Regions from separate parts of the Caloramator mitchellensis genome, predicted to be linked through region 1. Evidence: riboswitches for the same ligand, from Rfam matches in the RefSeq annotation. Region 1 holds a riboswitch; the other holds the start of a gene.
The links. A riboswitch is a leader RNA that binds a small molecule or an ion and turns the genes downstream of it on or off. The one in region 1 is predicted to bind cyclic di-AMP.
Positions count from the first base shown of each region.

Region 2: another riboswitch for cyclic di-AMP. It lies ahead of ABG79_RS04500 (hypothetical protein); the one in region 1 lies ahead of ABG79_RS01475 (C40 family peptidase).

Region 1 covers NZ_LKHP01000001.1:305,502-315,938, reverse strand. Annotated here, with positions in the region: gene radC (RadC family protein) at 1-359, opposite strand, end outside; gene ABG79_RS01515 (Maf family protein) at 340-948, opposite strand; gene ABG79_RS01510 (DUF4321 domain-containing protein) at 957-1,220, opposite strand; gene ABG79_RS01505 (NADH-dependent [FeFe] hydrogenase, group A6) at 1,480-3,213, opposite strand; gene nuoF (NADH-quinone oxidoreductase subunit NuoF) at 3,231-5,024, opposite strand; gene ABG79_RS01495 ((2Fe-2S) ferredoxin domain-containing protein) at 5,039-5,440, opposite strand; gene ABG79_RS01490 (ATP-binding protein) at 5,440-5,988, opposite strand; gene nuoE (NADH-quinone oxidoreductase subunit NuoE) at 6,000-6,497, opposite strand; gene ABG79_RS01480 (SPOR domain-containing protein) at 6,540-7,265, opposite strand; gene ABG79_RS01475 (C40 family peptidase) at 7,318-7,815, opposite strand; cyclic di-AMP (ydaO/yuaA leader) riboswitch at 7,800-7,924, opposite strand; gene ABG79_RS01470 (lactate utilization protein) at 7,970-8,611, opposite strand; gene ABG79_RS01465 (GNAT family N-acetyltransferase) at 8,618-9,139, opposite strand; tRNA gene ABG79_RS01460 (tRNA-Leu) at 9,274-9,357, opposite strand; gene ABG79_RS01455 (lytic transglycosylase domain-containing protein) at 9,405-9,944, opposite strand; gene coaE (dephospho-CoA kinase) at 9,937-10,437, opposite strand, start outside.
Region 2 covers NZ_LKHP01000004.1:54,087-64,523, reverse strand. Annotated here, with positions in the region: gene ABG79_RS04525 (S41 family peptidase) at 1-561, shown strand, start outside; gene ABG79_RS04520 (PDZ domain-containing protein) at 639-1,940, shown strand; gene ABG79_RS04515 (NUDIX hydrolase) at 1,959-2,369, opposite strand; gene ABG79_RS04510 (helix-turn-helix domain-containing protein) at 2,518-2,892, shown strand; gene ABG79_RS04505 (PRK06851 family protein) at 3,061-4,149, shown strand; gene ABG79_RS04500 (hypothetical protein) at 4,214-5,122, opposite strand; cyclic di-AMP (ydaO/yuaA leader) riboswitch at 5,125-5,277, opposite strand; gene uvrB (excinuclease ABC subunit UvrB) at 5,570-7,540, shown strand; gene uvrA (excinuclease ABC subunit UvrA) at 7,558-10,374, shown strand.

The sequences.
Region 1 (10,437 bases):
TCTTGTCCTATAAGTTCAAAAACATCCTTAGGACTTGAGATTTTCACTTTTTCCTGGGACCTTAAGCCTCTCATCCTTTTCCCTAGCTCTATAGCAGCTTTAATTTGTGCAGCCTTTGCCATTCCAATTCCTTTTATAGAGCTAAGTTCTTCAAAAGTGCTATTGCTTAAAAAATCAATTCCTCCATTGTGCATTATATTGCTCGCTAAATTTATAGCACTTAAGTCCTTTGTCCCAGTTCTTAGCAAGATTGCTAATAGTTCTGAATTAGATAGGACTTCAGGTCCAAATTTAATTAGTCTTTCTCTTGGTCTATCACTCTGGGGCATATCTTTTATTCTATTTCTCTTGACTTCCATTTAAACACTCCTTGCTTAAAAGATTTACCCCCACATCCTTAAGCATTTCGTTTAATTTATATACTGGTAGACCGACTACATTGAAATAGCATCCATTTATTTTTTTTACAAATATACTTGCTAATCCTTGAATTGCATAGGCTCCTGCCTTATCAAATGGCTCACCGCTTTTAATGTATAAATCAATTTCATCAGCGCTTAATTCTTTAAAATATACATCAGTTGACTCATAACTTGTTATTGTTTTATTATTGAATACGTCAAGGACGCAAAGACCTGTTATTACTTGGTGAACTTTCCCGCTTAATGTATATAGCATTTGTTTTGCATCTTCCTTATCCTTCGGTTTACCAAATACTAGGCTATTCATAACTACTATGGTGTCAGCACCAATTATTATACTTTTACCATCTACCCTGGATGCAACATCTATAGCCTTTCCTTTAGCCAGTTCCACTGAAAGTCTTATTGGTTCGGTGTCAATAAGTTTTTCTTCATAATTCGAAGGAATGATTGTTATATCTGGCAAAAACATCTTTAGTAATTCAATTCTGCGCGGCGAAGCAGAAGCAAGAACAATTTTTTTCATTTAATCACCTACATTTTTTTGTAAATAATAAAACCTAAAATAAGTCCAACAACTGATAAAATATTTACTTTAAATAAAATTCCAAACGTAATAGCAATTAACTTTAAGTCAACACTTAACGGCTTGGAAATACCTAATACAAAATCCCTTTTCAAAAAATATAATGTATTTACGCTGTTTCCGAGAATTTCACCTATTATACCGCCAGCTAATCCGAATATTAACATTAATATAAATAGATAACCATAACCCCTATAATTTTGCCTACCCATAAAACTCTACCCCTTTATAATTTTTATACTTTTTTTCAATTTTTAATCACTTTGATAAAAATTTCTCTTATAAGTTTATCATTTAAAGAGCAAATAAACAAGTGCTATTGGTCAAAATGCTAAAGCAAATTTAGTTTTTGACTTATTTAGATTATAGCATTGAGCCCCCTTGAATGATTTCAATGGCATTTGCTCATGAAATCATTCAAGGGGGACTCTAAAAATCCTATGCTATCCCAATTGACAATGTTATTTTGAATCAGAATCTATCTCTTTTTACATAATGTGTGTGTAAAAGTTCGTGACTCTTGTGGCTGTTAGGTTGTCCTAAGAATTCTTCATAAATTCTTGTTATGTCAGGGTTTTTATGTGACTTTCTAATTGGCAAGTGCCTGTCTTCTTCGTAGATAGCCTTAGCTCTTTCTACTCTTACATCCATTTTTTCTCTTGTTTTCGCGTCAACGATTGGCTGTCCACCACCTGTTACACAACCACCTGGGCAAGCCATAACTTCTATGAAGTCATATTGTCTTTCACCTGACTTTATCATATCGAGAAGTCTTCTCGCATTTGATAGTCCATGTGCTATTGCAGCCTTTACCTGTCTTCCATTCAAGTCTATAACTGCTTCCTTTATTCCAGTTACTCCTCTAACAGCTGTAATTTCAACATTATCAAGGTCATTTCCAGTAATTACTTCATATACTGTTCTAAGAGCAGCTTCAGCAACTCCACCTGTCGCTCCAAATATAACAGCAGCTCCAGTTCCTTCGCCGAATGGATTATCAAATTGTTCATCTGGTAAATTCTTAAAGTCTATGCCTGCTTCTTTAATCATTTGTGCAAGCTCTCTTGTTGTAAGAACTATATCTACATCCTGCATTCCTTCATGTGATAGTTCTTCTCTTTGTCCTTCAAACTTTTTACCAACGCATGGCATAATTGATACTGTAACAATGTTCTTAGGGTCAATTCCCATTTTTGCTGCAAAGTATGACTTGATTAATGCGCCTTCCATTTCACTTGGAGACTTACAAGTTGAAAGGTTATCTATCATTTCTGGGTAATAATGTTCTACAAATTTAACCCATCCTGGACAGCATGATGTCATCAATGGGAGATTTTCACCCTTATTTAGTCTTGAAATTAATTCTGTTCCTTCTTCCATTATTGTAAGGTCTGCACCAAAGTCAGTATCAAACACTTTATCAAATCCAACTCTTCTTAGAGCGGCTACCATTTTTCCTGTTACTCTTGTTCCAATTGGCATTCCAAATTCTTCTCCAAGTGCAACTCTAACAGCAGGAGCAGTTTGAACGACAACGAATTTTTCAGGGTTTGATATTGCTCTCCAAACTTCCTTTATATTTTCCTTTTCATATAATGCACCAACTGGACAAGCCATAATACATTGTCCACAGTTAACGCATACAGTATTTGCAAGTGCTCTATTAAATGTCGGAGCAACCTTTGTATTAAATCCTCTTCTTGCAAATCCGATTGCATGAACAGTTTGAACTTCACTGCAGGTTGCAATACATCTTCCACAAAGAATGCACTTTTCTGGATCTCTAACAACTGAAGTAGAAGCACTGTCTATATCTTCATGTGTTTTTTCGCCTTCAAATCTTAAATCTCTAATATTTAATTCCTTTGAAACTGACTGCAATTCACAATTCTCACTTCTAATACAAGTTGTGCATTCTCTCTTATGGTTGGAAAGAATAAGTTCAACAACTGCTCTTCTAGCTTCTCTGACCTTTTGAGTATTAGTCTTAACATGCATACCATTTTCAGCTTCTAGCGTGCATGACGCAAGTAATCTTGGCCCAACTTCAACAACACATACTCTACATGCTCCAACTTTATTGATTTCTTTTAAATAGCAGAGAGTTGGTATTTCTACTCCTATTTTCCTTGCTGCTTCTAATACAGTGGTTCCTTTTGGAACTTCAACCTCTATTCCATCTATAGTTAGTTTAACTAATTCCATTAACTTCACCCCTTAAATCACTTTTTCTCAATTGCCTTGAATGGACATTTTTCCATACAAACTCCGCACTTAACACACTTGTTTTGGTCTATAACAAATAGTTCCTTTACCTTACCACTGATTGCACTTACAGGACAATTCTTAGCGCATATGCTGCAACCCTTACACTTTTCAGCAATTATTGTATACTTCATTAGGGACTTACAAACTCCTGCAGGACATCTCTTTTCTTTGACATGTGCTTCATATTCGTCTCTAAAGTATTTCAATGTTGATAATACAGGGTTTGGAGCTGTCTGTCCAAGTCCACATAGTGCAGTATTCTTAATTTGGTATGAAAGCTCTTCAAGTTTAACTAAATCTTCTTCAGTTCCCTTACCTTCTGTTATTTTTTCAAGTATTTCAAGTAGTCTCTTAGTTCCTACTCTACATGGTGTGCACTTTCCACAGGATTCGTCTTGAGTGAATTCAAGATAGAATCTAGCAACGTCAACCATACAGTTGTCTTCATCCATTACTATCATACCACCTGAACCCATCATTGAACCAAGTGCTGTTAATGTGTCGTAATCGATTGGTGTATCAAGGTGTTCTGCTGTTATACATCCACCGGATGGTCCTCCTGTTTGAACTGCCTTGAATTTCTTTCCGTTTGGTATTCCTCCACCTATTTCATAAATAACTTCCCTTAGTGTTATTCCCATTGGAACTTCTACAAGCCCTGTGTTTGTTATCTTTCCACCTAGGGCGAATACCTTTGTTCCTTTGCTCTTCTCTGTTCCTATTGATGAGAACCATTCTGCTCCATTAATAAATATAGGTGGTATATTTGCATATGTTTCTACATTGTTTATTACTGTTGGCTTACCCCATAATCCTGATTGTGCTGGGAATGGTGGCTTTGGTCTTGGCATTCCACGTCTTCCTTCTATGGAGTTCATTAGGGCAGTCTCTTCTCCACATACAAAGGCTCCTGCACCAAGTCTTACTTCTATATCAAAGCTAAAGTCTGTTCCAAATATATTCTTTCCTAAAAGTCCATATTCTCTTGCCTGCTTTATTGCAACTTCAAGTCTTTCTACTGCTATTGGATATTCTGCTCTTACGTATATATATCCTTGACTTGCTCCTATTGCATATCCTGCTATTGCCATTGCTTCTAATACTGAATGTGGATCCCCTTCAAGAACTGATCTGTCCATAAAAGCACCTGGGTCTCCTTCGTCTGCATTACATATTACATACTTTTGATCAGCCTGTGATTTTGCTGTGAATTCCCACTTTAATCCTGTCGGGAAGCCGCCGCCTCCTCTTCCTCTTAATCCTGATTGTTTCACTACTTCTATAACTTGTTGTGGTGTCATTTCTGTTAACACCTTTGCAAGTGCCTTATATCCATCAAATGCAATGTATTCATCTATGTTTTCAGGGTCTATTACTCCGCAGTTTCTTAGAGCTATTCTGTATTGCTTCTTGTAAAAATCTACATTGTTTAGTGACTTTATTCTTCCTTCTTCTACTGATTCCTTATATAAAAGTCTTGTTACAACTCTTCCCTTTACAAGATGTTCTGCTACTATTTCTTCTACATCTTCAACCGTTACTCTGCTATAAAATGCTCCTTCTGGATACACTATTACGACTGGACCTAATTCACATAGCCCAAAGCAACCTGTTCTTATTACTTCTATTTCATTTTCTATTCCATGCTTTTTTATCTCTACATTGAATTTTGTTAATATATCCATTGAACCTGATGATGTACAGCCTGTCCCACCGCACACCAATACTTGTGAACGATAAAATGCCATAGTTTCCCCTCCAATCACTCTTTTTCAGCCTTGTAGTCGTTTAGTATCTTGCCTTGAACTACATGCATCGTATATTCGTCAACTACTTTTCCATCTCTGATGTGCTCTGCTACTATTCTTCTTGCCTTATCTGCATCCATCTTTACATATGTTACCTTTTCTTCGCCTGGTTTGAAAACTTCTACTATCGGCTCCATCTTACATAGTCCTATGCATCCTGTTTGTGCTACTGTAACATCAGTTAATCCTAATTTTTCAACTTCTTCCATAACTGCAAGAAGCACTGGTCTTGCGCCTGCTGCAATGCCACATGTTGCCATTCCTACTACTATTCTTGTTGTTGTTCTATCTTTTCTCTGATTAACTCTATCGAGGGTCTTTTGTCTTATTTCTTCTAATTCCTTTAATGTTTTCATTAAAAGGCACCTCCACTTATTTCCTTTAAATTTTCCTTTATATAATCCTTTATCCATATTAAAATATCAGGAGTGTTTATTTCTTCAGTTCCTAATATTTTTTTAACTTCTCTTGTGTCCAATAAAAAGCTTTTTTCATTGTAATAGTGTTCATAAACTAAATCAACGCCGGGATTTAAGAGTGCAGAAATAATTGTTTCCTCCATTTTCCCAAGTGGTGGTCTATCAATATTATTATATTCCATCACAGCAGTGACTTCAGTTCCAACTCCTAATTCAGATTTTATATCAAGATACCCGTTGCACCTTAGACATGTAGCTTCAAACAAAGATAAACCTAGCCCGACTTTCCTTGTCGTTCTTGAAGTAACAAAAGGATCCTTTATATTTTTTAGTGTTTCTGAATCAATACCCTTGCCATTATCCTTAATTTTCATAATTAGTAAATTGTCCAGAATATTTTCTTTTATTTTAACTTCAATAAATGTTGCGTTTGCAGTAATTGAATTTTCAATGATATCCATAATATGAAGAGAAATTTCTCTCATATATTTCCCTCTTATTTATATTCTTTTAGTATATCTGGAATCATATCAGGAGTTAATCTTCCATAAACCTTTTCACCGATTACCATTACAGGAGCAAGGCCGCACGCTCCAAGGCATCTTGTTGCTTCTAATGTAAACTTTCCATCCTCTGTAGTCTTATTTACGGAAATATTTAACTCTTGAGAAATTTTATCAATTAATAATTGAGCTCCCTTAACATAGCAAGCTGTCCCAAGGCATACTCTAATTACATGTTCTCCCTTCGGCTCAAGTGAGAAGTATGAGTAGAATGATGCTACTCCGAAAATTTCTGACATGGGGATATTCAATTCGCTTGATACTTCCTTCAAAACATCTTCTGGTAAATACCCATATATGTTTTGAATTTGATGTAATACTGGAATTAATCCCCCTTTAACGTCTTTATACTTTTTGATTATTTCTCTAGCCTTTTCTAATCTTTCATCAACTTGATTATTGCCACAGCAGCAGCAGTTTTGTTGACTCATTTAGTTCACTCTCCTTGTTTGTTATTTTACTAACATTATTTATTATTTTAATTGGCTAATGATGCCATCTAATTCCTTCACGATGTAAATCTCATTAGCCAAATTATTCAAACATTCCTCATATTTTTTCAATGAAAGATTTTTATCGAATTCATTAATACTCATTTTGAAATCTGTTAATAATTTATCAATGCTTTGTGAGTTATGTTTTTTTATTTTTAGCATTTTATTCTCAATTGATAATTGCTCTGAATTGATTCTATTGTTTAGAACATCTATTTGCTTTGAAATAAAGTTATTTATTTCTATCAATAGTTCATTATTAGTTGAAAATTCGACACTTTTTATTATAAACGACAGCTTTGAATTACGCAAATGTTTTTCTTCATTTGTTACATAAATTTTATTATTTTCTATTAGGCTGATTACTGTATACCCATTATTTTCAATAATTGCATTTCTAATCCCTTGCATTTTTAGAGTTTTTGAAAAAATTTCTGCGTTCTGTTTTACTTTAAAGTAGCCAAGTTGAACTATGTAATAATTGTATTTATGCACCTGATTGATTTTTGTTGTATTATTAGAATCATTTACATTACTTTTAATATTAGTTTTTTGCTCGTTAGTTAACTTGTAATTAATAGCATCACTATTAATTCTATTCATTATATAATAAGATGATGATAATAGAACTAAAAAAATGACCGAAATTATAGCGATTACTCTTATTTTATTATTTTTATGTATATGAATCCTTACATATCTCATTTCCCCACCCCCGTAAATAATAGAAAAAAGATAGAGCAACTGCTCTATCTGATTACCTCAATATTCGTGCTGCCCCTTTATATCTTTTAGTATAGTAGGCTTCGCTTAATTTGGTTATAGTTACATAACCAACTCCAGATGAAGCATGAATGAATTTACCATTTCCTATGTATATTCCTACATGCGATATTCCTTTTTTATAAGTTTCAAAGAATACCAAATCACCTGGAAGTAACTCATTTTTTGAAATCTTTAACCCCATTTTATACTGTTCCGCTGCGCTATGTGGTAAGTTATAACCTAAAAACTTAAAGGCAAATGAGGTAAAACCAGAACAATCGAAGCCTCTAGTAGATTGTCCACCGAAGACATACTTTACTCCCAAAAATCTTTTAGAGTAACTTACAAGCTGAGGACCTCTTGATAAAACTACCCTAGTATCTCTGGAATTTTTTGTTGTCTGCGCTGATACATTAACAACACTAAAAATCAACATCAGCACAATAATTAAACAGATTTTTCTTTTAAACATAGCTTTTCTCCTTCCCATGCCTCCGGAGTTAGCTGACGGGTTCGGGAGAAGGATAATCCCTACTGTTAATTCAGATTCACCCCAAAAACGGTTCCTCCGTACCTTTTGGATTCGGCACTTTTTGAATATTATATCATTATATTATATTCAATACAACAAATAAGGTGAAAATTTAAAATCCTAATTCTTGTTTTATCAAAATAACAATTCCTCTCCCCTTAACATTTTGTCTGTAGGTAATCACATAATGATTGCAGATTCTTTCTGGCGAATTGCAATCCATACATACCCCTACTTCGGTGCAAGGAGTCTTTCTTGAAAGCCTCTTTGCGTTTATAGGAGAAGCATAGTTTCTTACTCTATTATATGCTTCATTTAAATCCTTAACAATTTTATTGTATCCTGCCATAACTATAACTTTCTTTGGTCCAAAAATCATAGCTGCAGCTCTATTACCTGTCCCATCAAGATTTACAAGGTATCCTTCTTCTGTTATTGCGTTGCTACTTGTTATAAGATAATCCGCAAAGAATGTTTTTCTAAAAATTTCTCCTATTTCTTCAGGCGTTAATCCTTCTTTGTATCTATCCAATACTTCAACTTCCATATCTCTAACAAAGTCGATAAATCCATTATCAATTAATGTCATTGAGCCACCAAACGAAACCTTTGCATTTTTTTCAATAATATTTTTTAAAGTAGTTTTTGCTTCTTCAACATCATTAACAATATATACATCATAATTGTTCTTTTCTAAGGATTTCTTCACCCTTTCAAGTTTCTTTTCAAGATACCAGTTAACATTTGAATTCATCAAAAATCACTCCTTTTTATATTTATAATATATCTGAGCCGGTTTATTATTTATTTTTAAATAATATGATTCTCTTTCGAATTTATAACCATTTTTAATCCAAAAATTTTTGCTTTGTTTATTTTCAGAAGAAATAACAGCAAAAAATCTTTCAACCCCAAAATTTATGCTTATATGCTCCTCAAAAGAATTGAGCAAAATGCTACCAATCCCTTTATTTCTAAATGTATCTTTTAATATGTAGGTTAAAAACCAATTCTCAAGATTGTTTTTATTTTCTAATCTGCCTTTAATTATTCCTATTAATTCTTTGCTATAAAAAATGCCACAAAAATATTCAAATGTATTGATTAGAGTCTCAACATACCTTTCATGCAGTTTTTCAAAATCAAAATCGTAATTGTTTTCATGACCAATTACATTCAGATTAGTTTTATCAGATACAATTAATTGATAAACATCTTTTAAATTATCAGAATTCAAATTCTGGATATTATAATCTTCAATTAATATCTCAATCGGAAGCAAATTATCACCTACTAAATTAATCTATATATAAATTAATTCTACGCAAATCATAAAATTCCTTTATGTTGCATAGAATTTTTTAATAAAAAAAATTAAACTTGAGAATATGCTCAAGTTTAATTTATAATTTACTATGGTGCGGAGAGCGGGACTTGAACCCGCACGGGATACCCACACGCCCCTCAAACGTGCGCGTCTGCCGATTCCGCCATCTCCGCTTGACAGAATTTATAATACCAAAAATTTTGTTTTCTGTCAATACTATTTAGTAAGATTGACCATAAAGCCACTTATATTTTGTATAGTATGATTTAACTTTCCTAATATAAATTCTTGTTTCTAAAAATGGAAGTTCTTCAGACTTTAAAATGTATTGCTTTTCTTTTAACCATTTTCTTACATTTCCTTCTCCTGCATTATATGCTGCAAGTGTCGTATCTAGATTCCCACCAAAGTCTTTGTTAAGTTTGCTTAAATAATAAATTCCAAATTTTATATTAGTTTCTGGATTCAAAAGCTCCTCATTAGAAAATTTTGAAGTCTTTAAAAGATATGATATATATTCACCTGTTTGTGGTGTTATCTGCATTAGTCCCATTGCTCCTTTGCTTGAAATAGCATTAGGATTAAAATTGCTTTCAGCTTTTATTATCGAAAAAATCAACAAGGGGTCCATATCATATCTTGAAGCATATTTTATAACATATACATCGTATTTAATCGGATAACAAAATTTAAAGATTGTTTTAATATTTACTAGTATTATGATGCTTATAAAGAAAGTTAACAATGTTTTTTTATTCATTACACTCCTCCGAAGATTTTATGCTATTAATAATTTTATTTACCTGCATCTTGGTATATTCAAAATCTTTTGTATTATCAATTATATAATCTGCATATTTTATTTTTTCTTCAAGCTTCATCTGGGAATTTATTATTTTAAACGCATCATCTTTTGATATATTATCTCTTTTAATTAATCTTTCTATTTGTGTATTTAAATCTACGTAAACTAAAATAATTATATCAACCAATTCATAAAACTTTGCTTCAATAAGTAGCGCAGCATCAACTATAATTAGTTTAAAACCATATTTTTTATATTCTATTATTTGTTCATTTAATCTCTTCCTTATTTCTGGATGAGTAATTTCATTTAGCCTGTTTAATTTATTCTTATCATTAAAAACAATATTCCTTAGCTTGCTTCTATTCAGTTCGCCACTTTCCAACAATATTTCATCACCAAATTCCCTAACTAGAATTTTTAAAACATCGCTCCCACTTTGAACTAT
Region 2 (10,437 bases), on a different contig from region 1:
ATAACATCATTTGACGAAAATACAGCAAGCGAATTTAAAAAGGCACTCGATTCATTGAAAAATCAAAACATTAAAGGATTGGTATTAGATTTGCGTGATAATCCAGGTGGACTTTTGGATGAATCTGTAGCTATAGCTGATATGTTATTACCGCAGGGAACTATTGTTTATACTATTGACAATAAAGGTGAAAAAGAATCTTGGAAATCCCAACCCGATAATCTAGGATTACCACTTGCCGTGCTTGTAAATGAAGGAAGTGCAAGTGCTTCAGAGATACTATCTGGGGCTATAAGAGATTTTAAAGCAGGAACATTGATTGGAACAAAGACTTTTGGTAAAGGCCTTGTTCAAAACATAATCGATTTAAAGGATGGAACAGGTGTAAAGGTTACAATTGCAAGATATTATACTCCAAATGGAGAATGTATTCAAGGTAAAGGAATTATGCCTGACATAGTATATGATTTGCCAAAGGAGCAAAAGGAAAAGGAGCCTACTCTAGAACAGGATATGCAGATTAAAAAGGCCTTAGAAGTGCTAAAGGCTAAGTTACAATAGACGATAATATAATATCTGATATTAATAAGGTCCGAATAGATTTCGGGCCTTTGCTAACATTTTTATGGAGGTTTGTTATGGGGTTTATTAATCTAATTGTATTTGCTGTAAAAACATATGCACAGGGTGTTATAAGTTTTATTTTTGAGCCTGTTGCCTGGGCATTTTTATTTGTTTTATATAGTCAATATAAAAAAATCTACCAACTTCAGAGGGAAGTTTACTACGGTGAATCAAAACTTAGTGTTAAGGATATGGTGGTAACATCAATACTTGCTGGACTTATAGCAGGAATCGTAGGAAATGTATTTATGACTGCAGTAGGAATAACTTTTTCAAGGAGCTTAGGTTTAGAAATAGTTGTTTTAATATCCTTAGTTCTTTTGATTATTAATCCCCGTTATGTTTGCCTATCATATTCCGGCGGTTTATATAGCATTTTTCTAATTATTAGCGATTATTTGATTAAGAAGGGTATAATCACATCAGAATCATTTATTAATGCATTTGAATATATTAGAATAGATGTCCCTTCTCTTCTTGCAATTGTTGGAGTTATGCACCTTATTGAATCAGTTTTAGTTTGGTTTGATGGTCATAGGTCTGCAATACCAGCTTTTATTAAAAAGGATGATGAAATTCAAGGAATCTACTTGATACAAAGGTTTTGGCCAATACCACTAATTTTCTTCTTCTTAATGATGCAAAATGTTCCAGCCGGAGATTTAGTCGCTACTCCAGACTGGTGGCCGCTTGTAAAACCAACACTTGTTCAAATAGACGTTAAAAATTCAGTATTTATGGCAATACCTGTATTTGCTATGATGGGATATGGAGATTTTGCTGTTACAACAAATGTTGAAAGGAAAGTAAAAAGAACATCGTTGCATTTAGCAGTGTTTAGCATAACTTTAATTATTTTATCCTTGTTGGCAACAAAATACCCTATTTTCACAATATTAGCTGCTTTATTTTCACCAATTGCACATGAAGGGTTAATTCTCTATGAAAGAAGTAAAGAAAAAAAAGGAAAACCAATCTGGGTTAGAAGAGAAGATGGAGTTATTGTTTTGGATTCCATGCCCAATTCACCTGCTGGAAAAATGGGAATTCAGCCGGGCGATTTGATTGTTTCTATAAATAATCGACCTATCAAAGGACTTGATGATGTAATAAGCATATTTGATGACTATGTGAATTTTATATGGGTTGAAGTGTTAGATATTGATGGAAATAGGAAAATCTATGAATACAAGGATTACCAGAATGGGGTTAATGAACTCGGCGTTTTAACAATTCCCAAATATTCGTATAATGTTCCTATATTAGAGGACAGAAAAGGGTTGTTTGATAAATTAAAGAAAAGAAGAAAAAAGTAAGCTGCTAAATTAGGCAGCTTATTTTATTACATGATGAAATAAGACAGGTTGAATAGCTGGATAAGTTAAGTTATCAGGCAGGCTTTTACTTAAAGTAATTTCAGCTATTTCAAAATCAGGCAATTCACCTAATTTAAACACTTCTGCAATAAATAAAGCCCCAAATGTTTCGATACCTTCATTTTTTACTGAATATATACAAACAGGTTTGATAGTAAAATCAATTGCCCCAGTTTCTTCAATCAATTCACGCTCTGCTGCTTGCTCGATATGTTCATTTTCTTCTCGATGTCCACCTGGAATTTCCCAGGTTGTTCTATCTTTGTGTCTTACAAAAATCCACTTATCGTCCATCTTTGCCATTATTATAGCATATTTGAGTTGGTTGTTTTTCAAAATATCATACTCATGAAATCTAATATCATACATAATGTCGACCCCTAAAAAATATTGAAACTTTACTATTATTATAGAACGTTTTTAGAATAATTTAAATACTCATTACTATTAATTAGCAGTCATATATTAATTTATACAGAATAATATTTGTAATATATGTAAATTGGAGGGAATTTCAATGGAAAATAAAAATAGTAAATTATTCTATAGCATTATTCTTTTATCAATATGCTTGTTAATATCCAGTTTAGTTGTAAGTTATACTGCATTAAATATAAGCAAACAATTTGCATATAGAGAATCAAGATATAATAAGGAATTATTAACATTATCTGAAGCTTCAGAATATCTAAGTATTTCAGAAGAAGATATTATGGATATTATTGCAACAGAAGAAAAAATATTACATGAACAAAGTGTCTTTACGGGAAGAATGTTCCCATATATAAGAATAAATAGTAAGCTCTACTTTTCAAAGGATTTAATCGATGAATGGATCAAGGAAGCAACAGGCAAATCTTATGATACAAAGAAAAGAACTATATTGCGTTAATAAATATAGGAAATGCAAAAATATCTAAGCATCTGAGAAGATCTATTTGATATTTTTGTTTCTTAAAAATAACAAAGGCATTTTGAAGGGAAAAGCATTGAAAATAAAAAGGAACTTTTATTGAACTAATTGCATATTATAAAACATAATTCTATTCTGGAGGAGAATATGGTTAAATCAAGATACTATCTTGCAAGTGCAAACACTTCTGCTGGATTTGTAAATTATTTTGACTATGTTCTAAGGGATGCTCAGAGGGTTTATATTATAAAAGGAGGCCCTGGAACAGGAAAATCAACTTTTATGAGGCTTATTGGTGAAGACCTGCTTAAAGAGGGAATGAGCGTTGACTTTGTTTATTGCTCGGCCGATAAAGACTCACTTGATGCAATTGTTGTTAACGATTTAAATGTTGTAATCGTCGATGGAACCGCACCACACGTCATTGACCCTAAATATCCAGGGGCAGTTGAAAGACTTTTAGACTTTGGAGAATACTGGGATATAGACTATTTAAGAAGTAGAAAAGAGATTATTAAGTTCTACATTGACGAGATAGAAAATCAATATAAATCGTTTTTTAAGCATATGAAAAACGCAAAGGGAATACATGACAAGTGGGAAAAGGAATATTTAAAGGGAATGGACTTTAAAAAGGCTGATGAGATTACAGAAAAGTTGATAAATGAAGTTGTTAGAGGAAGAACGCATAAGAAATCAAAGGAATGGCATAGATTTGCAGGGGCTATGACGCCTCAAGGGCAAGTATGCTTCTATGAAAATTTAACTCAGGATATAAAGAATAGGTATATCGTAAAGGGAAGACCGGGCACAGGTAAGTCAACAATGACTAAAAAAATAGCACAGGCTGCCTTAAACAGTGGTTATGATGTTGAGTTTTATCATTGTGCATTTGACCCTTCAAGTATTGATATGATAGTTATAAGGGAACTTGATTTTGCTTTGCTAGATGGAACAGCACCACATGTATTTGACCCTCATGGAAATGATAAGCTTGTTGATATGTTTGAATGTATAAATACAGAAATAGTCCATGAGGACAAGGAGCCAATTAAAGCTATTGAACAGGAATATGCCGAAGAAATAGGAAAGGCAAAGAAGATATATTCTAATATTAAGCAACTGCATGATGAACTAGAGAAATATTATATTAATGCAATGGATTTCAATAATGTAAATGCTTTAAGAATCAGAATTACAAAGACTTTACTTGAAATGTATAAGGTAATAAAATAATATTATGTAAAAAAGGCATATATTGTTGCATTGGGCAGCAATATATGCCTTTTTTTACATTATTTTAGAATCCGGCGGCTTTTTTTACCATTGCCTGGTGCTCCTTATCAACGGCACCGTCTTTGTGCCTTGTGCTGTTTAAAAAGTGAATATCTATGTGGCCATCCATTCCATTTCCCTTTATTTTATCAAGGTTTTGTCCAGTTCCATAACCCCCTGAGCGATTATCTACAACCTTTAAAGCAGGAGCAGAATCTACTCCTGCGTGAGGCATTGCTGTCATGGAAGCTGCAATTCTTCTCCCGTTTACTTCAACTATGACAGGACGTCTTTCCCATGACCAACCGCCCCATATCTCTTTAATGGTGTTAGTATCATTTAAAGTCTTTGCCTCAACATCAGCGTGATTATGCCCATAGGTTCTAACCACATAGAATGACTTTTTGGTTTGTAAATCTATAACTCTAGCTGTTGAGCCTATAGCAAAAATATTGCTAACAGAACTCCACCAGTCAAGAAGCTCACCGTAACCATTAGAACTTCTTGAAGCTACCAGTTTGGTAGATGATTTTGACTTTGTTGAATTTGAAGTTCTTACCGTTTTTGTAGATGTAGCAGATATTCTAGTTGATTTTGAAGATGCTTCTTTTTTTGCTGGTTTAGCAATAATCTTCTTGGTTGAAGCAATGTTTTTTTCTGGAGCAACAACCTTTGCAGAAGCAACTTTAGTATTATCAATTTTGGATTTATTTTTATCAAGATTGATTGCTTCTGCTACCTTTGCCCTTTTTATACTCAATATATTTTCGTTCTCTATTGAGTTAGATAAATCTACAAGTTCTTTCTCAAAAGCTGAATTATTTAAAACTGAGTTTGATGATGAATTAAGATTAGTTAAGCTTGTCCAAGCTAATGTGCTAAAGGAACTGGCTGAAATAATTAGAGTAATAAAAATAGCTAATAGTTTTATCATTTGTTCCACCTCTCTAACGCCTACGAGGTTAGTTGTCGGGTTCGGGAAGAGAGCGTCCCTACTAGATAGCAATTTGAAAATCAAGTAAACAAACTATCTAGATTCACCCCAAAATAAATCCCCCGCTGCCTAATGGCATTCGGCTAATTTCTTTTTATATTATGCTTGAGATAAGAGGGCTTGTCAATAGAAATATATACCAGCAACTTACAGTTCTGCTAAAACGAAGGCTTTAACTTAACTTTAACTAGCTAAACAAGAATTTTCAGCAAATTATAACAAATCAAAAACAGAGTCGAAGAATGTTTAATGATTCATCAAAATCTATCAAGATTTATTATAGTTGTAAAATTAATTATATAGAGTAAAATATATGTGAGTTTGATTGACTAAATTTATAGATAAGTATATAATCAAATTACGAACAAATGTTCTTGAGGTGAGGTTATGGGTGAATTTAAAATAGTATCGAATTTTAAACCAACAGGCGACCAGCCTGAGGCGATAGATAAGTTAGTTGAAGGTATATTAAGAGGTGACAGGGCGCAGACACTTTTAGGGGTTACAGGCTCCGGTAAGACGTTTACAATGGCCAACATTATTGAAAGGGTTCAAAAGCCTACCCTTGTTATTGCCCACAACAAAACTCTTGCAGCTCAGCTATGCAACGAGTTCAGAGAATTTTTCCCTAATAATTCTGTTGAGTATTTTGTTAGCTATTACGATTATTATCAGCCGGAGGCGTATGTTCCACACAGCGACACTTATATTGAAAAGGATGCATCGATAAACGATGAAATAGATAAATTGAGACACTCTGCAACATCTGCTCTTTTTGAAAGAAGAGACGTTATAATCGTTGCCAGCGTGTCATGTATATACGGTCTTGGAGACCCGTTTGAATACAAAAACCTTGTCCTTTCTTTAAGAGTGGGAATGGAAAAAGAAAGAGATGCAGTATTGAGAAAACTTATAGATATTCAGTATCAGAGAAATGATATAGACTTTCACCGTGGGACTTTTAGGGTAAGAGGAGACGTTGTTGAAATTTTTCCTGCTTCATCTTCAGAGAAAGCTATAAGGGTTGAATTTTTTGGCGACGAGATAGATAGAATTACAGAAATAGACTATTTAACAGGAGAAATATTGGGAGAAAGAAACCATGTTTCGATATATCCTGCATCCCATTATGCAACATCCATGGAAAAGATAGAAAAGGCAATTGAATCTATTGAAAAAGAAATGGAAGAAAGATATAAATTTCTATTGGATAACGGAAAACTTCTTGAGGCACAAAGACTTGCGCAAAGGACCAAGTATGATATAGAGATGCTGAGGGAAGTTGGATACTGCACGGGAATAGAAAATTATTCAAGACATTTTGACGGCAGAAGTCCCGGGGAACCACCATATACTCTTTTAGATTATTTTCCGGACGATTACTTATTGTTTATAGATGAGAGCCATGTTACTATTCCACAGCTAAGGGCAATGTATGGAGGAGATAAATCAAGAAAGGATAACCTTGTTGAATATGGATTCAGACTTCCTTCTGCATACGACAATAGACCATTAAAATTTAATGAGTTCGAAAAGAAGATTAACCAGGTAATATTTGTGAGTGCTACGCCAGCAGAGTATGAACTTACTAATTCTACACAAGTAGCAGAACAAATAATAAGACCAACAGGACTTGTTGACCCTGAGATTATAGTAAAACCGGTCAAAGGACAGATAGATGATTTGTTTGGAGAGATTAATAAGACAGTATCTTCAGGGTTTAGAGTATTAGTAACTACCCTTACAAAGAGGATGGCTGAAGATTTAACAAACTATTTTAAGGAAGTTGGAATTAAGGTAAGGTATCTCCACTCAGATATAGATACAATTGAAAGAATGAAAATAATTAGAGATTTAAGGCTTGGGGAATTTGATGTTTTAGTAGGTATAAATCTTTTGAGAGAAGGACTTGATATTCCTGAAGTTGCACTTGTAGCTATTCTTGATGCAGACAAGGAAGGGTTCTTAAGGTCTCAAACTTCTCTTATTCAGACAATCGGTAGAGCAGCAAGAAACTCCGAAAGCAGAGTTATTATGTATGCTGATAATATAACTGATTCTATGAGGAGAGCTATTGATGAAACTAATAGAAGAAGAAAAATACAGATGGAGTATAATATAAAACATGGAATAACTCCAAAGACGATAATTAAACCTGTTCATGAAGTGATAGAAGCAACTAAGACAGCAGAGACCAAAGAGGTTTATATTGATAAGAATATGGACATAGATATGCTTATAAGGTCACTTGAAGAGCAGATGAAAAAGGCTGCAAAGGAGCTTGAGTTTGAAAAAGCTGCCGAAATAAGGGATTTAATTAAAGAACTTCAAAAACAAAAGGAAGGCAAGAAAAGATAGTATCTGGAGGTAAAATAATGTTTCAGGATAAAATAATCATCAAAGGAGCAAGGGAGCATAATTTAAAAAATATAGATGTTGAAATTCCAAGAAATAAATTTGTTGTATTAACTGGACTTTCGGGTTCAGGCAAGTCATCACTGGCATTTGATACTATATATGCTGAGGGGCAAAGAAGATATGTAGAATCACTTTCTGCTTATGCAAGGCAGTTTTTAGGGCAAATGGATAAACCTGATGTTGATTATATTGAAGGTTTGTCTCCTGCGATTTCGATAGACCAGAAAACTACAAGCAGAAATCCTCGTTCTACTGTAGGAACAGTAACTGAAATATACGACTATTTAAGGCTATTGTATGCAAGAATAGGTATCCCGCACTGCCCTGAATGTGGGAAGGAGATTAAACAGCAGACTGTTGACCAGATGGTGGATAAGGTTTTAGAATTCCCGGAAAAGACAAAGCTTCAGATATTAGCCCCAGTTGTAAGAGGAAGAAAAGGGGAGCATGTAAAGGTATTAGAAAATATAAAAAAGAATGGATTTGTAAGAGTAAGGGTCGATGGGGAAGTTTATGATATTAATGATGAAATTAAGCTGGAGAAGAATAAAAAACACGATATAGAAGTTGTAATAGATAGAATCGTAATAAAAGAAGGAATACAGTCAAGAATTACTGATTCTATTGAGACTGCATTAAAGCTTTCAGATGGACTTGTAGTTGTGCAGGTTGTAGATGGAGAGGAATTATTGTTTAGTTCAAAATATGCTTGCCCAGATTGTGGAATAAGCATTGGAGATTTAGAGCCAAGGATGTTTTCATTTAACAATCCATTTGGAAAGTGCCCAGAATGCGATGGATTGGGTGTATTGATGGAACTTTCGCCGGATTTAGTGATTCCGGATAGAGAACTTTCTATAAAACAAGGGGCTGTAAAACCTTGGGGAGTTCTTGATGAAACTGGCTGGACCTATGCAGTCGTAAGGGGATTATCAAAACATTATGATTTCAGCCTTGATACTCCAATTAAAGATTTAGATGAAAAAATAGTTAACATTATTTTATATGGAAACAATGGTGAAAAGTTTAAAGTTCAATTTACAAGAAACGAAATAAAGGGTGAAACAGAATATACATTTGAAGGAGTAATTCCAAACCTACAAAGAAGATATAAAGAAACATATTCACAGTATATGAGGGAAGAAATTGAAAGCTATATGTCGGTTAAAAAATGCCATCTATGCAAAGGGGCAAGGCTTAAAAAGGAGAGTTTGGCAGTTACTGTAGGAGGGCTTTCGATTGCTCAAATTAGCGATATGCCGGTTAGAGAAGAATTCGAATTCTTTAACAAACTAAAGCTTACTCAAAGGGAAGAGACTATTTCAAATCAAATAATAAAGGAAATAAAGGCAAGGCTTAAGTTTTTAATTGATGTTGGACTTGATTATTTAACATTATCAAGAGCAGCTTCTACTCTCTCGGGTGGTGAATCTCAGAGAATAAGACTTGCAACACAAATAGGGTCAGGGCTTGTTGGAGTTTTATATATACTTGATGAACCGAGTATAGGGCTTCACCAGAGGGATAACGATAAATTGCTTGGAACATTAAAGCATTTAAGAGATTTAGGAAATACATTAATCGTAGTAGAACACGATGAAGACACTATAAGGTCTGCTGACTATGTTATAGATATTGGACCAGGTGCAGGAGCACACGGTGGGAATATAGTTGCTGCCGGAACTCCTGATGAAATTGCGATGGATGAAAATTCAATTACTGGTCAGTATCTAAGTGGAAGAAAAAAGATTGAAGTTCCAGAAGAAAGAAGAAAGCCGAATGGAAAATGGATTGAAGTTATTGGAGCAAGGCAAAACAACCTTAAAAAGATTGATGTAAAGTTTCCAATGGGGGTATTTACTTGCGTAACTGGAGTTTCGGGTTCAGGAAAGAGCACTCTTGTTAACGAAATACTATATAAAGGAATTGCAAAGAAGTTAAATGGTTCTAAGTTTGATGTTGGAGAGCATGATGAAATAAGGGGAATTGAGTATATTGATAAAATAATAGATATCGACCAGTCGCCAATAGGTAGAACGCCTCGTTCAAACCCTGCTACTTATACGGGTGTATTTGATATTATAAGGGAAGTGTTTGCACAGACTCCTGAGGCTAAAATGAGGGGGTATAAGGCTGGAAGATTCAGCTTTAATGTAAAGGGCGGCAGATGCGAAGCATGTGCAGGTGATGGTATAATTAAGATTGAGATGCAGTTTTTGTCCGATGTATATGTTCCATGCGAGGTATGTAAAGGGAAAAGGTATAACAGGGAGACTCTTGAGGTTAAATACAAGGGTAAAAACATAGCAGATGTCCTAGATATGACAGTTGAAGAGGCACTTGAGTTTTTTGAAAACATTCCAAGGATAAAGACCAAACTTCAGACATTGTATGATGTAGGATTATCCTATGTAAAGCTAGGACAGCCATCAACTCAGCTTTCTGGCGGAGAAGCCCAAAGAATAAAGCTTGCATACGAATTGTCAAAAAGAAGCACTGGTAAGACACTTTATATTTTGGATGAGCCGACAACTGGGCTTCATATTGAAGATGTCCGAAAGCTTATTGAAATAATATACAGGCTTGTAGAAACCGGGAATACTGTTATAGTTATTGAACACAACTTAGATGTTATTAAATGTGCAGACTATATTATTGATTTGGGACCTGAAGGTGGAGATAGAGGCGGACAAGTTATTGCAACCGGAACCCCAGAGGAGATAATAAAGAATAAGAAATCATACACAGGTGAGTATTTAAAAAGATATTTATAATTTAAATGTAAAAAACAAGGCTTGCATTTGCAGGTCTTGTTTTTTACATTATAATAATGGTAA